DNA from 3 places in the Micromonospora sp. NPDC092111 genome. Region 1 is predicted to be linked to each of the others. Evidence: riboswitches for the same ligand, from Rfam matches in the RefSeq annotation. Region 1 holds a riboswitch; each other region holds the start of a gene.
The links. A riboswitch is a leader RNA that binds a small molecule or an ion and turns the genes downstream of it on or off. The one in region 1 is predicted to bind S-adenosylmethionine.
Positions count from the first base shown of each region.

Region 2: linked by a shared signal. The riboswitch ahead of ACIQG9_RS07595 (aminotransferase class V-fold PLP-dependent enzyme) and the one ahead of ACIQG9_RS15580 (ABC transporter substrate-binding protein) in region 1 are both predicted to bind S-adenosylmethionine.
Region 3: linked by a shared signal. The riboswitch ahead of thrC (threonine synthase) and the one ahead of ACIQG9_RS15580 (ABC transporter substrate-binding protein) in region 1 are both predicted to bind S-adenosylmethionine.

Region 1 covers NZ_JBIVRQ010000006.1:300,983-308,721, reverse strand. Annotated here, with positions in the region: gene ACIQG9_RS15610 (tetratricopeptide repeat protein) at 1-409, opposite strand, end outside; gene ACIQG9_RS15605 (hypothetical protein) at 763-1,320, shown strand; gene ACIQG9_RS15600 (SGNH/GDSL hydrolase family protein) at 1,348-1,980, opposite strand; gene ACIQG9_RS15595 (RNA 2'-phosphotransferase) at 2,097-2,633, opposite strand; gene ACIQG9_RS15590 (SDR family oxidoreductase) at 2,720-3,568, opposite strand; gene ACIQG9_RS15585 (winged helix-turn-helix transcriptional regulator) at 3,672-4,040, shown strand; SAM riboswitch class IV at 4,160-4,271, shown strand; gene ACIQG9_RS15580 (ABC transporter substrate-binding protein) at 4,539-5,408, shown strand; gene ACIQG9_RS15575 (amino acid ABC transporter permease) at 5,449-6,246, shown strand; gene ACIQG9_RS15570 (amino acid ABC transporter ATP-binding protein) at 6,243-6,989, shown strand; gene ACIQG9_RS15565 (DUF1801 domain-containing protein) at 7,067-7,483, opposite strand; gene tatC (twin-arginine translocase subunit TatC) at 7,606-7,739, opposite strand, start outside.
Region 2 covers NZ_JBIVRQ010000002.1:328,564-336,302, reverse strand. Annotated here, with positions in the region: gene ACIQG9_RS07615 (FAD-binding oxidoreductase) at 1-173, opposite strand, end outside; gene ACIQG9_RS07610 (DUF4031 domain-containing protein) at 209-571, shown strand; gene ACIQG9_RS07605 (metal-dependent phosphohydrolase) at 497-1,132, opposite strand; gene ACIQG9_RS07600 (aromatic acid exporter family protein) at 1,232-2,491, shown strand; gene ACIQG9_RS07595 (aminotransferase class V-fold PLP-dependent enzyme) at 2,504-3,778, opposite strand; SAM riboswitch class IV at 3,831-3,952, opposite strand; gene ACIQG9_RS07590 (PrsW family intramembrane metalloprotease) at 4,019-5,467, shown strand; gene ACIQG9_RS07585 (hypothetical protein) at 5,527-5,694, opposite strand; gene ACIQG9_RS07580 (GroES family chaperonin) at 5,781-6,128, opposite strand; gene ACIQG9_RS07575 (AI-2E family transporter) at 6,289-7,587, shown strand; partial or broken gene ACIQG9_RS07570 (ATP-dependent DNA helicase) at 7,635-7,739, opposite strand, start outside.
Region 3 covers NZ_JBIVRQ010000002.1:348,590-356,328, reverse strand. Annotated here, with positions in the region: gene ACIQG9_RS07690 (alpha/beta fold hydrolase) at 1-865, shown strand, start outside; gene ACIQG9_RS07685 (ABC transporter permease) at 865-1,788, shown strand; gene ACIQG9_RS07680 (DoxX family protein) at 1,896-2,345, shown strand; gene ACIQG9_RS07675 (hypothetical protein) at 2,409-3,116, opposite strand; SAM riboswitch class I at 3,479-3,614, shown strand; gene thrC (threonine synthase) at 3,625-4,911, shown strand; gene ACIQG9_RS07665 (GNAT family N-acetyltransferase) at 5,591-6,610, shown strand; gene paaN (phenylacetic acid degradation protein PaaN) at 6,663-7,739, shown strand, end outside.

The DNA.
Region 1 (7,739 bases):
TGAGCAGCCACGGCCGGTCCGATTCGTTCAGCAGCGTCCACACCAGCTCCACCGGGCTGCGGGCCTTGCCCGCCCAGGCCAGGTCGAGTTGGCTCTCCGGCGCCTGGAGCTGGCCGGCGACCTCCCGCATGCCCGCGCTGACCCGCGCCGAGTCCTTCGCCGAGATCCACCAGACCAGCCGGCCGCGCTCCTCCAGCCGGCGGGCCACCTCCAGCGCGGTCAGGCTCTTGCCACAGCCGCCCAGTCCCCAGAGGATCTGGGCCGCCTCCTCGGCGGCGCGGGTGGTGCCGGCCGGGGGTTCGGCGGCCCGCAGGATCGTCTCGACCAGCTCGTCGCGGCCACGCAGGGGTAGCCGGCCGCGCCGGGGCGGGGTGATGGAGAAGCCGGCGTCCTGCGCCGAGCCGGTCATCGTCGACCGACGCCCGGGCCGGGGACCGGAGCACGACGGCGGACGCCGGCCGGGGACGCCTCGCCGGACAGCGCGACCGCACCGGGCCGACGCATCCGAGTCTGGTGAACGGGACTGGTGGGGCTCATCTGACCTCCCGGAGGGGCGGGACGACAGGGGACACGGCGACCGGGTCGAGGGGGTGTGGCGACGACCGGTCGTGGTGATCCGTGCCCCAACCCTACCCGTCCGCAGCGCTGGTATCACTCCGGGTGGAACTGCCCGGCACGAACGTGCCGGTCGGCCGAACGGGACGGGCCGGGCCCGCCGGCCGAGCAGTGGAAGGCTGGCGGGCCGTCGGTACCGTGCGGGCCATGTCGACAGTGGAGCTCGTGGCGTGGCTGCCCGCGCACTGGCACATCGACTGGGGTTCCGTGCCGGACTGGTTCGGTGGGCTCGGCACGGTGGGCGCCCTGCTCTTCGGCGTGCTCAGCCTCCGGCGGGAGATCCGGGCCCGGCGGCGCGAGGACCGGGCCGCCCGGGCCCGCCAGGCCCGGCTGGTGTCGGCCTCGGCCCGGATCGAGGGGGGCGGGGTGCTGCGCGTCCGGGTCGCCAACGACAGCGACGGGCCGGTCTTCGACCTGGCCGTCGCCCCGGAGGTGCCGACCGCGGACTCCGGTGCCGGCGCCGTGGTGCCGGTCGCCGCGGTGACCGGGCCGGTCGACCGGCTCAACGGCCACCGCGACGGCGAACTCTTCGTCACCGTCGACCGGTCGGTCGACCTGACCGCGTACGCGTCGGCGACGGTCGAGCTGCGCTTCACCGATCAGCAGGGCAACCGGTGGCGCCGCCGGGGCGGCCAGGAGCCGGAGCTGGACCTGGGCGCCGAGCCGCCCCGTCGGCGTCTCCGGCTGCCGTGGCGGCGCGGCTGACCCGTCCGGCGCCGTGCCGGCGGCGGCTCAGGCCGTCGGGGTGACCACCGCCAGCCACCGCTGGGCCAGCACCGCGTGCCCGTACGGGGTCAGGTGCACCCCGTCGGTGGTCCAGACCCGGTCGTCGACGTCCGCGGACTGGAACAGCGCGTCCACCGCGACCAGCGTCGCGTCGAACTCGGCGGCCAGCGTCCGCACCGCCTCGACCTTCGGGTCGAGGTCGGCCCGCCAGGTGCGCTGCCGGTCGTCGAGCGGGATGAGGAACGGCTCCATCAGCACCAGCCGGACGTCGGGCAACCGCGTCCGGGTGGCGGTCAGGAGCTGCCGGTAGTCGGCCGCGAAGTCCTCGACCGTGGTCGGGTCGTCCCCGTCGTAGCGCCGCCAGGTGTCGTTGATGCCGATCAGCACCGTCACCACCTGCGGGTCCAGCGCCAGGCAGTCGGTCTCCCAGCGGGCCCGCAGGTCCCGTACCCGGTCCCCGCCGATCCCCCGGTTGCGGAAGGTGGCCCGGTGGGCCGGGTGGCGGGCGGTGAACCAGGCGGCGGCCATCATCGCCCAGCCCACACCCAGGTCGCCGCCGTCGGTCCGGTCGCGTCCGGCGTCGGTGATGCTGTCACCGATGAACAACACCCGCCCGCCACGGGGCACCTCCACCGTCATCGCGCGCCTCCCCTGTGGTCACATCCGGCCGCCATCATCGCGCGATCCCGGCGGCGGCACCAGCGGCCCGACGGTGTCCTGGCCCGGGCCTGTCGGTCGGCCACCGCCGGCCGCGCTCAGGCCAGGTAGGACGGCGGCACCGCGTCGGTGAGCCAGACCCCGTTGGCGCTGCGGTAGAAGAGGTGCCCGTCCCGGGCCATCGCCGCCGCGTCCACCGTGAGCACCACCACCGCACCGCCCCGGCGGGCACCGACCCGCCGGGCCGTCGCCACGTCCGACGACAGGTGTACGTGGTGCCGCCCGCCCCGGTGCAGGCCGGTGGCCCGGATCGAGTCCAGTGCGGCGGCCCCGGTGCCGTGGTGCAGGCGGGGCGGGGGTGGTTCGGCGGTGAGCCCCAGGTCGACCGGGTAGGAGTGGCCCTGACTGGCCCGGATCCGCTCGCTGCCGTCGGCGTCCCGGGTGACGGCGAAGCGCTGCTTGTCGTTGCCGGTGACCACCGCGTCGAGGTCGGCCCGGTCGATCCGCAGGGCGGCGAGCAGGTCGTCGACGCGCACCCAGCCGCCCTGGTCGGGGGTGAGGCCGAACCGGCCGGGCTGGTGGCGCAGCGCCAGGGAGATCCGCTTGCTGACCCGCACCAGCGTCCGTTGGTCCATGTCGGACATTGTCGGTGCGGCGGCGGCCCGGTTCCACCCCTTATCCGCCCCCGCCCCGGGCGGGCCGGGGCGGGGGCGGTGTCGGCTCACCGGGTGGCGCGCAGCGCCTCGGCGAGGGTGGTGGGTCGCCGGCCGATCAGCTTCTCCAGGTCCTCGACGGGCACGTACAGCGCGCCCTGGGCGAGGCCACGGTCGGCGTCGGCCAGCACGGCGGCGTACGGCTCGGGCAGCCCGGCCGAGACGAGCAGCGCGGTGTACGCCGGCACCGACAGGTTGGTGTAGCGGACCTGCTGGCCGCTGTGCCGGGACACCTCGGCGGCCAGTTCGGTCAGGGTGAACGCCTCGCCGCCCAGCTCGTAGGCCCGGCCGGCGTGGCCGTCGGTGGTGAGCACCTCGGCGGCGGCCTCGGCGTAGTCGGCCCGGGTGGCGGCGCTGACCCGGCCGTCGCCGGCGGACCCGGCGACGCCGTGGGCCAGGTAGGTCGGTAGCTGGGCGGTGTAGTTCTCCAGGTACCAGCCGTTGCGCAGCAGCACGTACGGCAGGCCGGAGTCGCGCAGTTCCTCCTCGGTGACCCGGTGCTCGGCGGCCAGCAGCAGGTCGGAGGTGTCGGCGTGGACGATGCTGGTGTAGACGACCAGGCCGACGCCGGCCTCCCGGGCAGCGGCGATCACGTTGCGGTGCTGCGGCACCCGCTGGCCGGCCTCGCTGCCGGAGACGAACATCAACTTCTCGGCGCCGGCGAAGGCGGTCCGCAGCGAGGCGGGGTCGGTGTAGTCGGCGGCCCGGACGACGACGCCCTGCTCGGCGAGGTCGGTGAGCCGGCCCACGTCCCGCCCGAGCGCCACGATCCGGCCGGCGGGTACGCCCCGGCGCAGGAGGGACTCGACGATCAGGCGGCCCAGGTGGCCGGTGGCGCCGGTGACGACGACGGACATCTCGCACTCCTTCGGTTGGTCCTGCTGTCGCACCTGGGCAACGGGAAGGATTCCCCGATACTTCCCGTTGGAGAGTAGGCACCTTGAAGTTTGTCACGTACTGATGGAGAGTAAGCAGGTGGAACCCGACCCGTTCAACCGCAACTGCGGCAGCCGGCAGGTCATCGACCGCATCGGCGACCGGTGGAGCGTGCTGGTCGTGCTGACCCTCGCCCACGGCGGCAAGCGCTACGGCGAGTTGGCCGGGCACATCGACGGAATCAGCCAGAAGATGCTCACCCAGACCCTGCGCGGGCTGGAACGCGACGGTCTGGTCACCCGGACGGTGCACGCCAGCGTGCCGCCCCGGGTCGACTACGCCCTCACCGACCTCGGCCGCAGCCTGCTGGATCTGGTCTCCGGGCTGGAGGCGTGGGCCACCACGCACCTCGCGGAGGTGGAGGCGTCCCGGGCCCGCTACGACGCCCGCTGAGCCACGCCGAAGTCCGGGCGCACCCCGTCCCCCGGCCGTCCCGCCCGGTAAGGAGCGGACGTGAGGGCCGTCATAACGGCTGGACGATCACCCCGCGTCTGCTGCTAGCCTGCTGCACAGGTCATGAGCGCCAGCGTCAAGCCCCGGCTCGCTGGCCGGCAACCCTCCTCCACGGTGGGGTGCTCCGGGTGAAGACCAGGCACCGGTGTGGCACCGGTGCAAGCGTGGCCTGGTTCCCAGGTCAGCACCGACCCAGGAGAACCATGTCTGCTCACCGTCCCGCCCCACCCGGCGGCACCGCCCCGGCGACCCCGCGCACGACCGGCGTCCGGCTGGTCAAACGGCGGCACGTCGACCTGATGCGGGTCTGCAGCGACGCCTGTCGCCCGTCGACCACGCGGTAGACGCCCCCTTACCTCGTACCACCGCAGCGGCCTGCCTGTCGGCGTGCCGTCGGCGACGCATGCCCGTCGCCGCCCGACCAACCCGGAGACACCTGTGCGATTCCTGCCCTCCCTGTCCAAGGTCGCCGCGCTCGGCGCCGCCGCCGTCCTCGCCGCCACCGCCCTGACCGGCTGCGGCGACGACTCCGCCAGCCCGGCGGAGAACCCGTACGGCCTGCTCCAGCCCGGTGTGCTGCGCGCCGGCACGCTCACCGACGCGCCGCCGAACGTGTACCTCAAGGACGGCACGTTCACCGGCTTCGACAACGACCTGCTCGTCGCCGCCGCGGCGAAGGTGGGCCTGCGGGTCGAGTTCGTCGGCACCGACTTCTCGGCGCTGCTCTCGCAGGTCAACAACCGGAAGTTCGACATCGGCAGCTCCTCGATCACCATCACCGAGGCGCGCCGGAAGACCGTGGACTTCGGCAACGGCTACGACTTCGGCTACTTCGGCCTCGACGTGCCGGCCGGCTCCCCGATCACCGGCTTCGACCAGCTCGCCGGCAAGCGGGTGGTGGTCGTGCAGGGCACCGTGCAGGACGACTACGCCACCGGCAAGAACCTGGACCCGGTGCGGGTGCCCGACTACAACGGCGCGATCAACCAGCTCAAGGCCGGCACCGCCGACGCCTGGATCGCCCCGGCCGAGATCGGCGAGAAGTCCGCCGCGGACAGCAACGGCAAGATCACGGTGGCGGCCAAGGAACTCAGCCCGGCCCCGACCGCGTACGCCTTCGCCAAGGGCAACGACAAGCTGCGCGAGGCGCTGAACAAGGGCCTGGACGAGGTCATAGCCGACGGGACCTGGACGAGGCTCCAGGAGCAGTACTACCCGGGTCGGCCGGTCCCGGCCGAGTTCACGCCGGGCAGCGGCGGGGTCACCGTCCCGAGCGCGGCAGCGCCGTCGGCGTCGGCCGGTTCCTGACGTACGCGACCACGAGCGAGCGGGGCGGTAGGAGAACCTGATGGATCCGTTGAGCACCCTGTGGGAGACCTTCTTCGACTGGGACTCCATGCGCGAGGCGCTGCCCGAGATGCTGACCGTCGGGCTGCCCAACACGCTGATCCTGGCGGTCTCCGCCGCCCTGCTCGGCTCGGTCCTGGGCATGCTGCTGGCCATCGCCGGCATCTCCCGGACCCGGTGGCTGCGCTGGCCGGCCCGGGTCTACACCGACATCTTCCGGGGCCTGCCGGCCGCGGCGACCATCCTGCTGATCGGCGTCGGCCTGGCCCCGCTCGGCATGCAGGTGTGGGGACCAAACCCGTACCCGCTGGGCGTCCTGGCGCTGTCACTGATCGCCGCCGCCTACATCGGGGAGATCTTCCGCTCCGGCATCCAGAGCGTGGAGGCCGCCCAACTGGAGGGTGCCCGGGCACTCGGCTTCTCCTGGGGCGAGGCCATGCGCCTGGTGATCGTCCCGCAGGGCGTACGCCGGGTGCTGCCGGCCTGGGTCAACCAACTGATCGCCCTGATCAAGGACTCCAGCCTGGTCTACTTCCTCGGGCTGCTGGCCAGCCAGCGGGAGCTGTTCCGGATCGGACAGGACTACGCGGCCAACACCGGCAACCAGTCCGCACTGCTGCTGGCGGGCCTGTGCTACCTGGTGCTGACCGTACCGCTGACCCACGCGGTCAACTGGATCGACCGGCGGCTGCGCCAGGGCCGCGCGGCCACCATCGACCCCGACGACGACGGCGGGCTGGCCCTGGCCGGTGAGACCGCCCTGCCCCAGCCGCGCCCGACCCGGGAGGACCCGCGATGACGGCCACCACCACCAGCACCTCGGTCAGCCTCGGCGTCCGGGGCGTGCACCTGGCCTTCGGGGCCAACCGGGTGCTGCGCGGCGCGGACCTGGACGTCGCCCGGGGCGGCACCGCCTGCGTGATCGGCCCGTCCGGCTCCGGCAAGTCCACTTTGCTGCGTACGGTCAACCGGCTGATCGAGCCGGACGCGGGCGACGTGCTGCTCGACGGGCGCAGCGTGCTGCGCGACGACCCGGACGCCCTGCGCCAGCGGGTCGGGATGGTCTTCCAGCAGTTCAACCTCTTCCCGCACATGACCGTGCTGCGCAACATCACCCTCGCGCTGCGCAAGCTCAAGAAGCTGCCCGAGGAGGAGGCCGTCCCACTCGCCCGGGCCCAACTGGAGCTGGTCGGGCTGGCGGCCAAGGCCGACGCCCGGCCGGCGCACCTGTCCGGCGGGCAGCAGCAGCGGGTGGCGATCGCCCGCGCGCTGGCCCTGCGACCACAGGTGATGCTCTTCGACGAGGCCACCTCGGCGCTCGACCCCGAACTGGTCAAGGGGGTGCTCGGGGTGATGGCCGACCTGTCCGCCGGCGGCATGACGATGGTGGTGGTCACCCACGAGATGGGATTCGCCCGCGAGGTCGCCGACACCGTCGCGTTCATGGACCACGGGGTGGTGCTGGAGGCGGGCGAACCGGCGGCGGTCTTCGAGGCGCCGCAGCACCCACGACTGCGCCGCTTCCTGTCCCAGGTGCTCTGACCGGGCCCGTCGCCGACCCCGTCCTGGGGCGACACCCGGGGTCGGCGGCGAAGAGGGCACCCGTGTCCCGAACGCGGTCAGGAACTGGCTCGGTCGACGCCCTTGCGTACCCGCACCGAGCGGTCGACCAGTTCACGCAGGACAGCCAGGTCGACGCCGTCGAGGCTCTTCAGGTAGAGGCAGCCCTTGCCGGTCTTGTGTGGCCCGAGCCGGGCGACCGCCGACGCGTACCGCTCTTCGAACCCACCGACGAGGTAGACCACCAGGTGTTGCTTGCGCGGCGAGAAGCCGGCGAGGGCGCTGTCGCCCTCCCGGCCGCTGTCGTAGCGGTAGTGGTAGCGGCCGAAGCCGATGATGGACGGCCCCCACATCACCGGCTCCTCGCCGGTGATGTCGCGCATGAGCGCGATGAGTCGACGGGCGTCGACCCGCCGGCTCTCGTTCGGCACGGCGGCGAGGAACTCCTCGACCGACTGCCCGGTCGGCGCTGTCATACCCGCATCGTAGGCGCTCACCGGAGCAGGTCCACCGCTGATCCCCCTCCCCCCGCCGCGGACGACGACGCCGCCCCCGGTGAGCGGGGACGGCGTCGGTCGCAACGCAGCGTGGGTCGCGGTCAGGTCATGTCGTCGTAGCGGCGGTCGATCGGCTTGGGCGGGGCCACCGGCTCCGGTGCGCCCACCGACCCGGACGGCGACAGCTCCGGCGTGGCCTCCACCGGTTCGTCGTCCAACTCCAGCGGTGACACCT
Region 2 (7,739 bases), on a different contig from region 1:
ACCACCGCCACCACCTCGCCGGTGTCGCGGGGGCGGACGACGGCCAGCGGCATGCCGGCCGCGCAGAGGTCCGCCTCGTCGCGCTGGTGCATCCGGAGCAGGTCCGGATCGGTGTGGACGGCGTCGTCGCCGAGCGCCGCCCGCAGGTCGTCGAGGAGGGGGGATCCAGCCATGCGGGGAAGGCTAACCGGCGGCTAGATTGGCCGCCATGCTGTACCTGGACCGGCCGGCCTGGCCGTGGCGGGGGCGGCTCTGGTCGCACCTGATCAGCGACGTCTCCCCGGCCGAGCTGCACGTCTTCGCCGAGGTGCTCGGCGTGCCCCGGCGCGGCTTCGACCGGGACCACTACGACATCCCGGCGGACCGGTTCGCCATGGCGGTCTGGCTCGGCGCCCGGGTGGTGCCCGGCCGGGAGATCGTGCGCCTGCTGTACGCCGCGGGCCTGCGTCGACCCAGACACCTCGCCCGCCGCACCGCCCCCGGTCCGCTGGGCCGGTCAGCGCAGGGTGGCCAGTTCGCGGGTGAGGTTGGCGCGGGCGGCGGCCTCCCACCGGCCGGCCAGCGGGGGTAGCCGGAAGAGGGCGGGCAGGGCGAGCAGGCCGTCGAGGACCCGCGCCCGGCCGGCGCGGAAGTCCGGCTCCGGTACGTGTGCGTACTCGGCGCGGATCGCGGCGGCGTACCCGTCGTACCGCTCGGCGGGCGCGGCCAGGATCGACAGGTCGGCGTCGCAGAGCAGCGCGCCGTCGTGGTCGCCGGGGGCGACCGCGTGCCCGGCGGTGAGCAGCACCAGCCGGCGGACCTCGGCCACCGTGGCGGCCGGCACGCCGAGCCCGGTGAGCAGCCCGCTGGCCAGTTCCGCGCTGGCCCGTTCGTTGGCGTCCCCGCCGGCCCGTGGGTCGTAGACGGCGTCGTGGGTCCAGGCGGCGAGCCGGACCAGTTCCGGCCGGTCGGCGAGGTCGGCGTACCGGTCCACCACGGCCAGCACCGCCCGCAGGTGACGGTCGGTGTGGTAGCGCCGGTGCGGCTCCCGCCAGCGGGTCAGCAGCGCCGTTCCGGCGGCGGCCAGCGCCGGGGTGTCGGTCGCCCCGGCGGTGCGGGCCGCCGTCCGCCACCGGTCGATCAGCTCGGTCACCCCGCCGAGTCTGCCGCACCCTGGCCGGAGGCCACCCGGCAGATCCGCGGCACCCGGCGCGGATGAAGCGGTGTGCCCCGGGTAGTCCCCGCCATGGCCGTGGCCCGGGACCGACGACCGTCACTGATCCGACGCGCCGGCCTGCGCGACGGCGTGACGGACGCCGACTCGGCCCGGATCGCCGCGGCGATGGATCAGCTACGCCAGCGCAGCAGGGCGACCCTGCACGACCGACTGCACCGGGTCCGGATGGCGATGGGGCTGGCCGTGCAGGCCGGGCTGGCCGCCGCGCTGGCCTGGATCGTCTCCCACCACCTGCTGGGCAACCCGCAGCCGGTCTTCGCGCCGATCTCGGCGGTGGGCACGCTGGCCGCGTCGGTGGGCCAGCGGCTGCGCCGGACCGTCGAGCTGATCATCGGGGTGGCGGTCGGGGTGTTCCTCGGCGACGTCCTGATCTACTTCCTGGGCACCGGGGGGTGGCAGCTCGGGTTGGTGGTGACCGCCGCGATCCTGCTCACCATCTTCTTCGGCGCGAGTGTGGCGATCGTGATCCAGGCCGCCGCCACGGCGGTGCTGATCGTCACCCTCAGCCCGTCCACCGCGAACCTGGAGCTGCCCCGGTTCATCGACGCGTTCGTCGGTGGCGGTATCGCGCTGCTGGTCACGGCGCTCCTGCTGCCCCTCAACCCGCTCCGGGTGATCAACCGGGCCGCCCGGCCGGCGCTGGATCTGCTCTCCGGCCAGCTCGACGTCTGCGCCCAGGCGCTGCGCGAGCGGGACCGGTCCACCGCCCAGCGGGCCCTGGAACGGCTCCGGGAGAACAAGGAGGAGCTGGCCACCTTCACCGAGGCGATCGAGGGGGCGAAGGAGACCAGCACGCTCTCGCCGGCCCGGTGGCACCGGCGCAGCGAACTGACCCACTACGCCGAGGCCGCCGACCCGATCGACCGGGCGATGCGTAACACCGGCACCCTGATCCGGCGCGCGGTCACCATGATCGAGGACGAGGAGCCGGTGCCCGAGCCGATGCCCGAGGCGGTGGCCCACCTGGCCGAGTCGGTCCGCCTGCTGCGGCACGAGTTCGCCGTCGGCGAGGAGCCGCAGAAGGCCCGCGAGCGGTCGCTGCGCGCGGTCAGCGAGGCCGGCCGGGCGTACACGCAGGGGGTCGGCTTCTCCGGCAGCGTGGTGGTCGCCCAGGTGCGTACCACCGCCAGTGACCTGATCGTCGCCTCCGGCATCGACCAGGAGGAGGCCAACCGGCTGGTCCGGCAGGCATTCGGCGACCAGGACAAACCGGACGGCACCCCGGCTGAGCACAACGCCCCGCCGAAGCCCCCGACCGCCCCGCCGCTCGGCTAGCGCCCGGCCCGGTCAGCGCGGCGCGAGCGCGCCGAGGCCGGCCAGCAGGAGGTCCACGTCCACGGGCGTGCTGCCCAGCCCCACACTGGCCCGCAGCGCGGTCGGCGGCAGGTCGGCGCGTCCGCTGCGGGCCGCCGCCTCGGCGAGCAGCCGCCGGGCCAGCGGGTGGGCGCAGAACAGCCCGTCGCGCAGCCCGATCCGGTGCTCCCGGGCCAGCTCGGCGGCCACCTCGGCGGAGTCCCGGCCGGCGAGCACGAACGAGACGATGCCGACCCGGGGCGCGTCCGGGCCGAAGGCGCGCAGCTCCACCGCGCCCGGCAGGGCGGCCAGCCCGGCGCGGAGTCGGGTCAGTAGCCGCTGCTCGTGGGCGTGCAGCGCGTCCCGGTCGGCCCCGGCCAGCGACTGACAGACCGCGGCGAGGGCGACCGCGCCGAGCAGGTTCGGGGTACCGCCCTCGTGCCGGGCGGGGCCGGTGGTCCAGCGCACCTCGTGGGTGGCCGACCCGACGTGGCTGGTGGCACCCCCACCGGCCAGGTACGGCGGGGCGGCGTCCAGCCAGTCGGCCCGGCCGAGCAGCACCCCCGCGCCGAACGGGGCGTACAGTTTGTGGCCGGAGACGGCCAGGTAGTCGACGTCCAGCGCGGCGGCGTCGACCGGCGCGTGCGGGGCGAGCTGGGCGGCGTCGACGACGGTCCGGGCGTCGTGCCGGCGGGCCACCCGGGCCAGCTCGGCCACCGGCCAGCGTTCCCCGGTCACGTTGCTCGCCCCGGTCACCGCCACCAGCACCGGGGTGGCCGCCGTGCCCCGGCGCAGCTCGGTGAGGGCGGCGTCCAGCGCCCGGACCGCCCCGGCGGGGCTCGCCGGCACCGGCAGCCGTACCGAGCCGCGCGGCCAGGGCAGCAGGTTGGCGTGGTGCTCGGCGGCGAAGGTGACCACGGTGGTGCCGGCGGGCAGCGCCCGGGACAGCAGGTTCAGCGCGTCGGTGGTGTTGCGGGTGAAGACCACGTGGTCGTCGGGGCGGGCGCCGAGGAAGTCGCCGACGGTCTGCCGGGCCCGCTCGTAGGCCAGCGTGCAGCGCCGCGACAGCGCTCCCGCGCCCCGGTGCACGCTGGCGTACCAGGGCAGCAGCTCGGCCACCGCGTCGGCCGCGGCCCGCGCGCACGGCGCGCTGGCGGCATGGTCCAGGTTGACCTGCCCGGGTACGCCGAGCACGGCGAGCGGGTCCGCCCCGGCGGTCGCCGCCGGAGCCGGCGGGTACGGGGCGGGTGGGACGAGGGTGACGGCCATGACGACGCCTCCAGGGGTCCTGGGGACCCCGGGGGTGGGCACACCGGGACGGGGTCCGCGCTTGCCCAGCTCGCGGATCGGGCTGGGCCCGGTCATCACCCGGGGCACCCCACCGCGAACCTCGACGAGGGTTGCCGGCCAGCAGGCCGGGGCTTGACGCTGGCGCTCGTGACCTGGCCGCAGCATAGCCACCGCCGGAGCGCCCGGCCAAGCGGGCCGGCGATGACTACGCTGATTCGCATGGCCGACACCCCGCCCGGCGGGCCCCCGCCGCCGACCGCGCCCGCCGCCGTCCCGCCGCCGAGCGGGGCCGCGCCCCGGATGCCGCTGCGCCGCCTCGGCTGGCGGCGGTTCCTGGCGCTGGCCGGGGTGGTGCTGCTCATCGCGGCCTGCGCGGTCTACATGCTCTACACGCTCGGCGCCAACCTGGGCCTGGACGCGCTGCTGGTCGGGGTGGCCGCGGCGATCCTGCCGGTGCCGGTCCTGGTGGCCTGCTTCCTCTGGCTCGACCGCTACGAGCCCGAGCCGCTCAAGTACCTGATCTTCTGCTTCGTCTGGGGTGCTTTCGTCTCCACCGCCGCCTCGCTGAACGTCAACAACGCCGCCGCCGCGCTGTTCAAGGACTGGGGCGTGTCGTCGTCGCTGACCGGGGTGCTGGTCGCCCCGTTCATCGAGGAGCTGACCAAGGCCCTGGGCCCGATCCTGCTGCTGGTCTTCCGGCGTCGGGAGTGGTCGGGGATCACCGACGGCCTGGTCTACTGCGGGCTCTCCGCGGTCGGGTTCGCCATGGTGGAGAACATCCTCTACCTGGGCGGCCTCGGCTACGCCTCGGGCGTCGACCAGTGGGGGCCGGCCACCGGCGTACGCAACGTGATCGTCATCTTCATCTCGCGGATCCTCTTCTTCGGCTTCGCCCACCCGCTGTTCACCTCGATGACCGGGGTGGGGCTGGGCATCGCCGCCCGGACGGCCGACCGGCGGGTGCGGGTGCTCGCCCCGGTCGCCGGCCTGCTGCTGGCGATGATGCTGCACGGCACCTGGAACCTGATCCCGACGCTGGTCCAGGCCACCGGACAGGCGGTGATCTTCTTCTACGGCATGGTGGCGGTGATGGTGCCGATCTTCTTCGGCATGGTCGGCTTCGCGGTCTGGCTGCGCGCCTGGGAGGGCCGGCTGACCGAGCGGACCCTGCCGGACTACGTCCGGGCGGGCTGGCTCACCCCGCCCGAGGTGGCCGCGCTGGGCAGCCTGGGCCGCCGGCACGCCGCCCGTACCTGGGCCCGCCGGGTCGGTGGCGACGCCGGCCTCCGGGCGATGCGCGGCTACCAGTTCGCGGCGACCAGACTGGCGCTGCTGCGCGACGGGATGCGCCGGGGGCTGGACCGCAAGCCGGCGGAGCGGGACCGGACGCTGCGGGAGGAACGGCAGTTGCTGGAGACGATCGCGGCGTACCGGTCGTTCTTCGTCGGCCGGGATCCGCAGACGCCGGTGGGGGTCTGGGACGGGCAGCGCTACCACCTGCGCTTCCCGGACGGCGCGCAGCGCACGGTCGAGGCGCCGGACTCCCCGGTGGTGCCGATCCCGGTGGTACTGGCCCCGCCGCCGTCCCCGGCGTACCCGGCGGGCTACGGCCCGCCCGGCTGGCACGGCCCCCGGCCGGCCGCCCCGTGGCCGCCCGGCGGCCACTGAACGGTCCGCCGCACCGGTTAGGTCGTCGAGCCCGTCGTCCGGTCCGCCGGGTGGCGGGCTCAGCTCATCAGGCCGGTGAGGAAGTCGCCGAGGCCCTGGGCCAGCGCCATCAGGGCCGCCCCGATCCCCTTGAAGAGCTGCGCCGCCCCGTCCGGGCGGAACGCCATGAAGTAGATCAGGAAGGCGACGCTGCCCCAGAGCAGCAGCTTCTTCAGGAATACCGGCATCGTCCCTCCCCAGGGCGCCTAGACGTGCCTGGCTTCCCGCCGGGAAGCGACACAAACGGCGACGCCCCGCGATCGGGACGGGACGGCTACAGGTAGAGGCCGGTGTTGCCGGTGGAGTCGGTCTCCACCCGCTCGGCGGCGACGGCGTGCACGTCGCGCTCGCGGAGCAGGACGTACCCGCGGCCGTGCAGCTCGACCTCGGAGCGGTCGTCGGGGTCGAACAGCACCCGGTCACCGGCGACGATGGCGCGGACGTGCGGACCCACCCCCATTGCGGTGGCCCAGGCCAGCCGCTTGCCGACGGCGGCGGTGGCCGGGATGACGATGCCCGCGGTGGAGCGGCGCTCACCCTCGCTGCCGTCGACCCGGACCAGCACCCGGTCGTGCAGCAGGCGGATCGGCAGGCCGGAGTCGAGGTTCTGGTCGGCGGTCACGCGAAGACGCTACCGCGTGGCCCGGTGGCGTCCGCCCGGTGGTTCGGCGGACCCGGCCCGGGGCAATGTGTGGCGGAACTGGCATACGGTGACGACTGTCGGACGTACCCTGTCCGGACCGTCGTCATGGGCGGCCCGGTTTCATCCTGAGGAGGTGCGCTTGAGCCGTTTCGAGCGGGTACGCGGCCGGCTCCGCCGCGCGTACGAGTCCGGACGAGCGTCGGTGCGCGCGGGCCGTGCCGATCCGGTCGACCCTCCGGAGCGGGCCGGGGTGGCCTCGCCCGGGTCACCGGGGCCGGTGGCTGCCCCGTCGGCGACGGTGGTCGGCGTGGAGCCGCCTGCGGCGCTGCACAACTCCACCTCCAGCCGGGACGACGCCGACGTGCCGCACGCGCTGCGGATCGCCGCCGCCTGGTCGTGGCGGCTGATCGTGATCGGCGTGATCACCTGGGCGCTACTGAAGATCGTCGGGACGATCAGCATCGTGATCATCCCGCTGGCGGTCGCGCTGCTGCTCTCCGCCCTGCTCGCCCCGGCGGTGGGCTGGCTGCTCAAGGCCCGGTTCCCCAGGTCGCTGGCGACCGGCGTGGTGCTGGTCGGCGGCCTGGCCGCGGTGGTCGGCACGCTGACCCTGGTGGTCAACGAGTTCATCCAGGGCGTGCCGGAGCTGAGCGAGAAGTCGTCGCAGGGGGTCCGGCAGATCCAGGACTGGCTCAAGACCGGCCCGCTGCACCTGTCCGACGGCCAGCTCAACCGCTACATCGAAGAGGCGCAGGGCTGGATCAACGGCAACACCGAGAAGTTCACCAGCGGCGCCCTCTCCACCGCCGCCACGCTGGCCGAGGTGCTCACCGGCGCCGTCCTGGTGCTCTTCGCCACCTTCTTCTTCCTGCGCGACGGCAGCAAGATCTGGCGGTTCCTGGTCCGCCTGCTGCCGGTGGCCGCCCGGTGGAAGGTCGACGACGCCGGCCGCGCGTCCTGGGCGACGCTGGGCGCCTACGTGCGGGCCACCGTGCTGGTGGCGTTCATCGACGCGGTGGGCATCGGCATCTTCCTGGTCGTCTTCGACATCCCGTTCGCGTTCCCGCTGGCCGCGCTGGTCTTCCTGGGCGCGTTCATCCCGATCGTCGGCGCCACCCTCTCCGGTGGGGTGGCGGTGCTGGTGGCGCTGGTCGACAGCGGCCCGGTGACCGCCCTGATCATCCTGGGCGTGGTGATCGGCGTGCAGCAGGTGGAGGGCCACCTGCTGCAGCCGCTGATCATGGGCCGGGCGGTGGCCATCCACCCGCTCGCGGTGATCATCGGGATCGCCGCCGGTGTGGTCCTGGCGGGCATCACCGGCGCGCTGGTCGCGGTGCCGCTGATCGCGGTGCTCAACACCGCCGTCCGCCGGCTCGCCGCCCGTACCGTGCCGGACACCCCGCCGGACGCCGTGGTGGTCGCCGCCCAGGCACCCTGACCGACCCGCAAGCCGCGCGACCCCTCGGGGCGCGCGGCTTGCGCGGGTCACGCCTTGGCGAGGCGTTCCAGGGCACCCCGGGCCACCTCGGGCCGGGTGGTGTACCAGAACGGGGGCAGTGAACGGCGCAGGAACGGGCCGTAGCCCCGGGC
Region 3 (7,739 bases), on a different contig from region 1:
CGGCCTGCTCGGCCCGAACGGCGCCGGCAAGACCACCACCCTGCGGGTGCTGATGGGGCTGACCCAGCCGACCGCCGGGGAGATCTACGTCTTCGGGCACCGGCTGGTGCCCGGCTCGCCGGTGCTGTCCCGGATCGGCGCGCTGGTGGAGGGGCCGGGCTTCCTGCCGCACCTGTCCGGTCTGGACAACCTCCGGGCGTACTGGCGGGCCACCGGCCGGCCGTGGGCGGACGCGCACTTCGACGAGGCGCTGGAGATCGCCGGCCTGGGCGACTCGGTGCACCGGCGGACGAAGAACTACAGCCACGGCATGCGGCAGCGGCTGGCCATCGCGCAGGCCATGCTGGGCCTGCCGGAGCTGCTGGTGCTGGACGAGCCGACGGACGGGCTGGACCCGCCGCAGATCGCCGAGATGCGCCGGGTGCTCCAGCGGTACGCCACCGACGGCCGGGCGGTGCTGGTCTCCAGCCACCTGCTGGCCGAGGTGGAGCAGACCTGCACCCACGCGGTGGTGGTGAACAAGGGTCGGATCGTCGCGTCCGGGCCGGTGGAGGAGATCGTCGGCGAGTCGCCGAGCACGCTGTTCGAGGTGACCGATCCGGACGCCGCGCGGGCGGTGCTGGACCGGCTGGGCGGGGTGCGGGTGCTCGCCGCCGGTGACGACGGGCCGCCGGACTCCGGTGGCGGTGCGGGTGCCGGTGGTGGCGGCCTGGTGGTGGACACCAACGGGACCGCGCGCAGCGAGGTGGTGGCCGAGCTGGTCCGGGCCGGGATCGGGGTGGACCGGGTGGTGCCGCGGCGTCGCCTGGAGGACGCGTTCCTCGCCCTGGTGGGCGAGAACTCTCGGGGAAGCGGTGACCGGTGATGGCAGGTTCTTCGGTGGGATCACCGTCAGGCGCGGGCCCGGCCGGTGGCGCGGCGGGTTCGTTCGGGCCGGGTGGGGCGGCGGTCGGCTACCGGCCGTCGGCCACCCTGCCGTTCGGCGCGGAGTTCCGCCGGCAGGCGTCGCGGCGGCGTACCCAGCTCGCGCTCGGGTTCATGGTGCTGCTGCCACTGATCATCCTGGTGGCGTTCCAGTTCGAGTCCGGCGGGGACGACGGTGGCGGGCGGGGCGAGTTCGCCAGCCTGGCCGACCTGGCCACCTCGGGCGGGCTCAACTTCACCCTCTTCTCCATCCTGGTGTCGGCATCGTTCCTGCTGGTCGTGGTGGTGGCGCTGTTCTGCGGGGACACGGTGGCCAGCGAGGCGAGCTGGGGCAGCCTGCGTTACCTGCTGGCGGTGCCGGTGCCCCGGGCCCGGCTGCTCACGGTGAAGCTGCTGGTCGCGCTCGCGTACTCGGGGCTGGCGTTGCTGCTGCTCGCCGGCACCGCCCTGCTCGCCGGCACCCTCCGGTACGGCTGGGAGCCGTTGAGCAGTCAGGTCTCGGTCGAGCTGGCCCCGGCCGACGGGCTGGTGCGGCTGCTGGCGGTGCTCGGCTACCTGGCGGTCGTCCTGCTGGTGGTGGCCGGGCTGGCGTTCCTGCTCTCGGTGACCACGGACGCCGCGCTGGGCGCGGTCGGCGGCGCGGTGCTGCTCTGGATCCTGTCCAGCATCCTGGACCAGATCACCGCGTTGGGCGTGCTGCGCGACTTCCTGCCGACCCACTACAGCAGCGCCTGGCTGGGGCTGCTGTCCACCCCGATGCAGACCGACGACGTGGTCCGGGGCGCCATCTCGGCGGTCAGCTACGCGACCGTGTTCTGGGGGCTGGCGTTCTGGCGGTTCACCCGTAAGGACGTCACGAGCTGACGGAGGCACTCCCGGCCGGAAGTCTTCCCATCAGTAAGGAATCTATAAACTTAGATGCTTCCATGTCCCACCATGGGAAGGATTGATTCCCTTCCATGGAGGTTTCCATGAACGTCTCTCGGCTCGGCGGGCCGACCCTGTCCCTGTTCCGCATCGTCACCGGCCTGCTGTTCACACTGCACGGCCTGGCGTCGGTCTTCGGGTTGTTCGGCGGCAACCCGATGCTCGGCAAGGCCGTCCCGCTCGGCCAGTGGCCGGGCTGGTGGGCCGCTCTGATCCAACTCGTCTGCGGCGCGCTGGTGCTGGTCGGACTGCTCACCCGGCCGGCCGCGCTCCTCGCGTCCGGCTCGATGGCGTACGCCTACTTCGTGGTGCACCAGCCGGACGACCTGCTGCCGCTGCGCAACGGGGGAGAGCCGGCGGCGCTGTTCTGCTGGTCGTTCCTGCTGGTGGCGGTGCTCGGCCCGGGTGCCTGGGCGCTCGACACGCTGATCGCCCGCCGCCGCGCCGACACCCCGGCGGTACCCGTCGCCGAGCCCACCTCGGTACCCGTCTGACAGCCACCCTGCGGTGAGCGCGTCGCCGGAGCCTCGACGAGGCGGCTCCGGCGACGCGCCCGGTCAGGGGTTGTACGGGGCGTCGGTGTGGCTCAGCTCGGTGAGCGTGTTGCCGGAGAGCTTGTAGACCGACGTGCGCTTGATGTCCAGCTCGGCCATCCCCCGGCCGGGACTGCGGGTCAGCCACACCACAGTGGCCTTGCGGCCGGCCACCCGGATCGACACGACCGGGGTCCGGTCGCCGAGGTCGCTCAGCGCCCGGAACACCGGCGTGCCGCCACTGTTGCGCCACGCCGCGAGGGTGTAAAAGGTGCCGCTGCCCCCGGCGTTCAACGCCACCGCGCCCACCGCGTCCTCCGCGCCGTCCCCGTCGAGGTCGCCGATGCCGCACTCCTTCTGGAGGGTGACGGTCGCACCGTCCTCTCCGGACCACTGTCCCGCGGTCAGCGGCAGGTAGTCCGGGTACCCCTGGTACTTCACCTTGCTGTTGCCCACCTTCGCGCCCGCGAGGTGGGCGCAGGTCAGCGGCACCTTGACGACGACGCCGGGGCTGGTCGCGGCGGCGTTGCTGGGGGCGACCTTCGGCACCGGCGGTGCCACGCTGCTGGGGGTCGACTCGGGTGCGACCGCGCTCAGCACCGAAGCGGTGGGCGGCCCGCTGGGCGGCGTCACCGTGGTGGCCGCGTCGACCGTCGCCCCGCCGTCACCCCCGCAGGCGGTCAGCAGACAGACCAGGGTGAGGGTCGTGAGGCTCGACGGGATCCGGCGCATGGGCGGGGGGTTCCTCTCTCGACGGCAGGTGCCCGCACCGTACTGATCGACTGTCGTCCCGGTCATCGGCCCGACGGTCGGGCCGCATCGGCCTGTCGGAGCGCGGTCAGGGGCCGACCGGGGTGGTCGGCATGACCCGGGGTGCGGGCCGGCCCAGCTCCCGCGCCACGCCGCCACGCGGAGGGTGCTGAGCTGGAAACTTCCCCGAAACATCGGCGAGCGGTCGCTGGCGGTGGGGCGTCCGGTGCGGTGCTCGGGGACGGCGCGGGGATCCCGGTGCCGGTCCGTCGGGTGGCTCACAGCGTGGGAAGCCGGCTGGGCGACGGCGGCGAAGCCGCATAGACTCGACGGCACAACTGCATACCTCATCCAGAGGGGCTGAGGGATACGGCCCGACGACGCCCCGGCAACCACCCCGCACGCTCATCGCTGAGCGTCCGGCGGGGCAGGTGCCAATTCCGTCCCCGCCGCAGGGTGCGATGCGGGGAAAGATGAGAGGACCCCCGACATGTCGTCGACGCTCGCCGCCCCCGGTATCGACACCGCCGCCAGCCCCGCCCGCGCCCTGGTCTGCCGGGCCTGTTCGGCGCGCTACCCGCTCGTCGCGCAGCACGCCTGCTACGAGTGTTTCGGGCCCCTTGAGGTCGACTACGACAGCGCCGCGCTGGCCGCCGTCACCCGGGAGCAGATCGAGGCCGGCCCGGCCAACATCTGGCGCTACGCCGCCCTGCTTCCCGCCGGCCAGGACCCGGCCACCCGGGTCACCCTGGACCCGGGGCTGACCCCGCTGGTCGCCGCCCCGCACCTCGCCGCCGAGTTGGGCATCACCGCGCCGCTCTGGGTCAAGGACGACAGCGCCAACCCGACCCACTCGTTCAAGGACCGGGTGGTCTCGGTGGCGCTGACCGCCGCCCGGGCGCTCGGCTTCACCCGGTTCGCCTGCGCCTCCACCGGCAACCTGGCCAACTCGGTGGCCGCCCACGCGGCCCGGGTCGGGGTGCCCTCGGTGGTCTTCATCCCCGGTGACCTGGAGCAGGGCAAGGTGGTCACCACCGCCGTCTACGGCGGCGAGCTGGTCGCCATCGACGGCTCGTACGACGACGTGAACCGGCTCTGCGGTGAGCTGGTGGAGACCGACGAGTTCGAGGACACCGCCTTCGTCAACGTCAACGTCCGGCCGTACTACGCCGAGGGCTCCAAGACCCTCGGGTACGAGGTGGCCGAGCAGCTCGGCTGGCGGATCCCGGCCCAGGTGGTCATCCCGATGGCCTCCGGTGAACTGCTCACCAAGATCGACAAGGCGTTCACCGAGCTGGTCGAGGTCGGCCTGGTCGAGGCGCCGGCCGGTGGCTGGAAGGTCTTCGGCGCCCAGTCGGCCGGCTGCAACCCGATCGCCGCCGCCCTGCACGCCGACACCGACACCATCACCCCGGTCAAGCCCACCGGCATCGCCAAGTCGCTCAACATCGGCGACCCGGCCGCCGGCCTGTACGCGCTGGAAGCGGTACGCCGTACCGGCGGCTGGATGGAGTACGTCGACGACGACGAGATCCGGGCGGGTATCCGGCTGCTGGCCCGGACCACCGGCGTCTTCGCCGAGACCGCCGGCGGGGTGACCGTGGCGGTGCTGCGCAAGCTCGTCGAGTCCGGCCGGCTCGACCCGGCCGCCGAGACCGTCGTCTTCAACACCGGCGAGGGCCTGAAGACCATCGACGCGGTCGCCGGCCAGGTCGGCCCCACCCACCGGATCAGGCCGTCCCTGCGCGCCGCCCGCGACGCCGGCCTCCTCTCCTGACCCTCCCCGGCCCTCCCGCCTCCCCGCCCTCTCCCCTCCCCGCCCTCTCCCCTCTCCGCCCTCCGCCTCTCCGCCCTCCCCCTCGCCGCGCTCGGCCCTCCCCGCCCTCCCCGCCCTCGCCGCGCTCGGCGTGCGGTTCTTGATCGACTCCATTACGCCGATGTGGCGGTATCCACCTGGCTGGGATGCCGCCATATCGGCGATCCGGTGACGATCATCGCCCGACGATCATCGCCCGACGCCCGACGCCCGACGCCCGACCGTGACGCCCGACCGTGACGCCCGACCGTGACGCCCGACCGTGACGCCCGACCGTGACGCCCGACCGTGACGCCCGACCGTGACGCCCGACCGCGACGCGCGACGGGCGCCGGACTCCGACGGGTGGTGTCCGGTGCTGGACAAGGGTGGGAGGGCGGATCGCCCGAACGGGGGATCGGGCCGATCCCCCGGGTAACTGGCTTTTCGCTGTGAGTGTGGAAAACCTGTCGACAAGGACTTGACGGCAGGAACCGGACGGCGCAAGATGCTCCGTGCGGGAGGGCATCCGCCGGAGACTTTTCAAGTTCTTGCGACCCAACGCCGGAGGCGTTGTGCGGACGTCCCTCCCGACCAACGTTCGAAGGGGCCGGCGAAATTCGCTGGCCCCTTCGCTGTGTGATGGCCCAGTGTCACCGCCATGGGCATCACCATCACGCCGGTCGACGCCGCCGACCAGGCCGCGATCGACGAGGCGTACCGGGTCGGCGCGGCGGCCAACGAGGCGGACCTGCCGGACTTCCCACCGTACTGCCGGCGGCGGTTCGAGGCGCTGATCCGGCACCCGATGCCGGGCATCGTCCCCCGGTGGGCGCTGGCCCGGCTCGACGGGCTGCCCGTCGGTTGGCTCGCCCTTGACCTGCCCCAGCTCGACAACACCGACAACTCCACCGCCGAGTTGGTCGTCCACCCGGCGTACCGGCGGCGCGGCGTCGGTCGGGCGTTGCACGCGCACGGCGTACGGCTGCTGCGCGAGGCCGGTCGCAAGCGGGTGCTGGCGATGGCGGTCTCCGCGCTGCCCGGTGGCCCGCCGCGCGGTGCGGCCGGCGGGGCCTTCGCCGCCGCCATGGGTGCCCGGCCGGCCCTGGCCGAGGTGCGCCGGCGGCTCGACCTCACCCGGCTCGACCAGGTCGGGCTCGACGCCCGGCTGGCCGGCGCGCGGGACCGGGCCACCGGTTACCGCCTGGTCCGCTGGCGGCAGGCCACCCCCGAGGAGTACGTCGCCGACATCGCCTACCTCGACGGCCGGTTGATGACCGACGCGCCTCTCGGCGAGGTCGAGTGGGAGCAGGAGAACGTCGACGCCGACCGGATCCGGGCGGACGAGCGGGCGCTGGACGTCCGGGGTCGACGCCGCTACCACAGCGCGCTGCGGCACGAGGCGTCCGGCCGGCTGGTCGCCTGGACTGTGATCGACGCCTCGCCCAGCTCCACCTGGCACGCCTGGCAGCAGATCACCATCGTCGACCCGGAGCACCGTGGCCACCGGCTCGGCCTGCACGTCAAGATCGAGAATCTGCGGTACGCCCAGGCGCACGAGCCCGGGCTGCGGGTGATCGACACCTGGAACGCGGCGGAGAACACCCAGATGGTCGCCATCAACGAGGCGCTCGGGTTCCGCCCGGTCGACGCCTGGACGGACTGGCAACTGGCGATCTGAGTTGTGACACGCCCCTACTGATCTGGTGGCATCCTGTTGCATGATGGCGGGCATGACGGAGACCCCGCAGCCCCGGTACGACAGGCACGCCGACACCCTCCACCGCGCGCTGACCGCGATCACGGAACGGGGATACTGGTCCGCCTACCCCGAGTCGCCCAGCCCCCGGGTGTACGGCGAGACCGCCGCCGCGGACGGTAAGGCCGCCTTCGAGGCGTACCTCGGTGGTGACTTTCCCCTCGACCAGCCCGGCACGGCCGACCGGGTCGCCACCGAGACCAGCCCGTTCGGGCTGACCCTGGACGTCCGGTACCCGCACCCGGGCGCCGACGAGCTGGTCGCCGCCGCCTCCGCCGCCCTGCCCGGCTGGCGCGACGCCGGCCCGCAGGCCCGGGCCGGGGTCTGCCTGGAGATCCTCGACCGGCTGCACCGCAACGTCTTCGAGCTGGCCAACGCGGTGCAGTTCACCAGCGGCCAGGCGTTCGTGATGGCCTTCCAGGCCGGCGGCGCACACGCGCTGGACCGGGCGCTGGAGGCGGTCGCCTACGCGTACGCGGAGATGACCCGGCACCCGGGGACGGCCGGCTGGGAGAAGCCCGCCGGTAAGGGCGACCCGCTGCGGATGACCAAGACGTTCCACGTGGTGCCGCGCGGCGTGGCGCTGGTGATCGGCTGCAACACGTTCCCGACCTGGAACTCGTACCCGGGGCTGTTCGCCTCGCTGGTCACCGGCAACCCGGTCGTGGTCAAGCCGCACCCGCGCGCCGTGCTGCCGTTGGCGATCACCGTGAAGTACGCCCGCGAGGTGCTGGCCGAGGCCGGCTTCGACCCCAACCTGGTGCTGCTCGCCCCCGAGGCCCCGGGCGAGAAGCTGGCGTCGACCCTGGCCCTGCACCCGGCGGTGCGGATCGTCGACTTCACCGGCTCCACCGAGTACGGCGACTGGTTGGAGGCCAACGCCCGGCAGGCGGCGGTCTACACCGAGAAGGCCGGCCTGAACACGGTGGTGATCGACTCCACCGACGACTTCGCCGGGATGTGCCGCAACCTCGGCTTCACGCTCACCCTGTACAGCGGCCAGATGTGCACCACCTCGCAGAACATCCTCATCCCCGCCGCCGGCATCGAC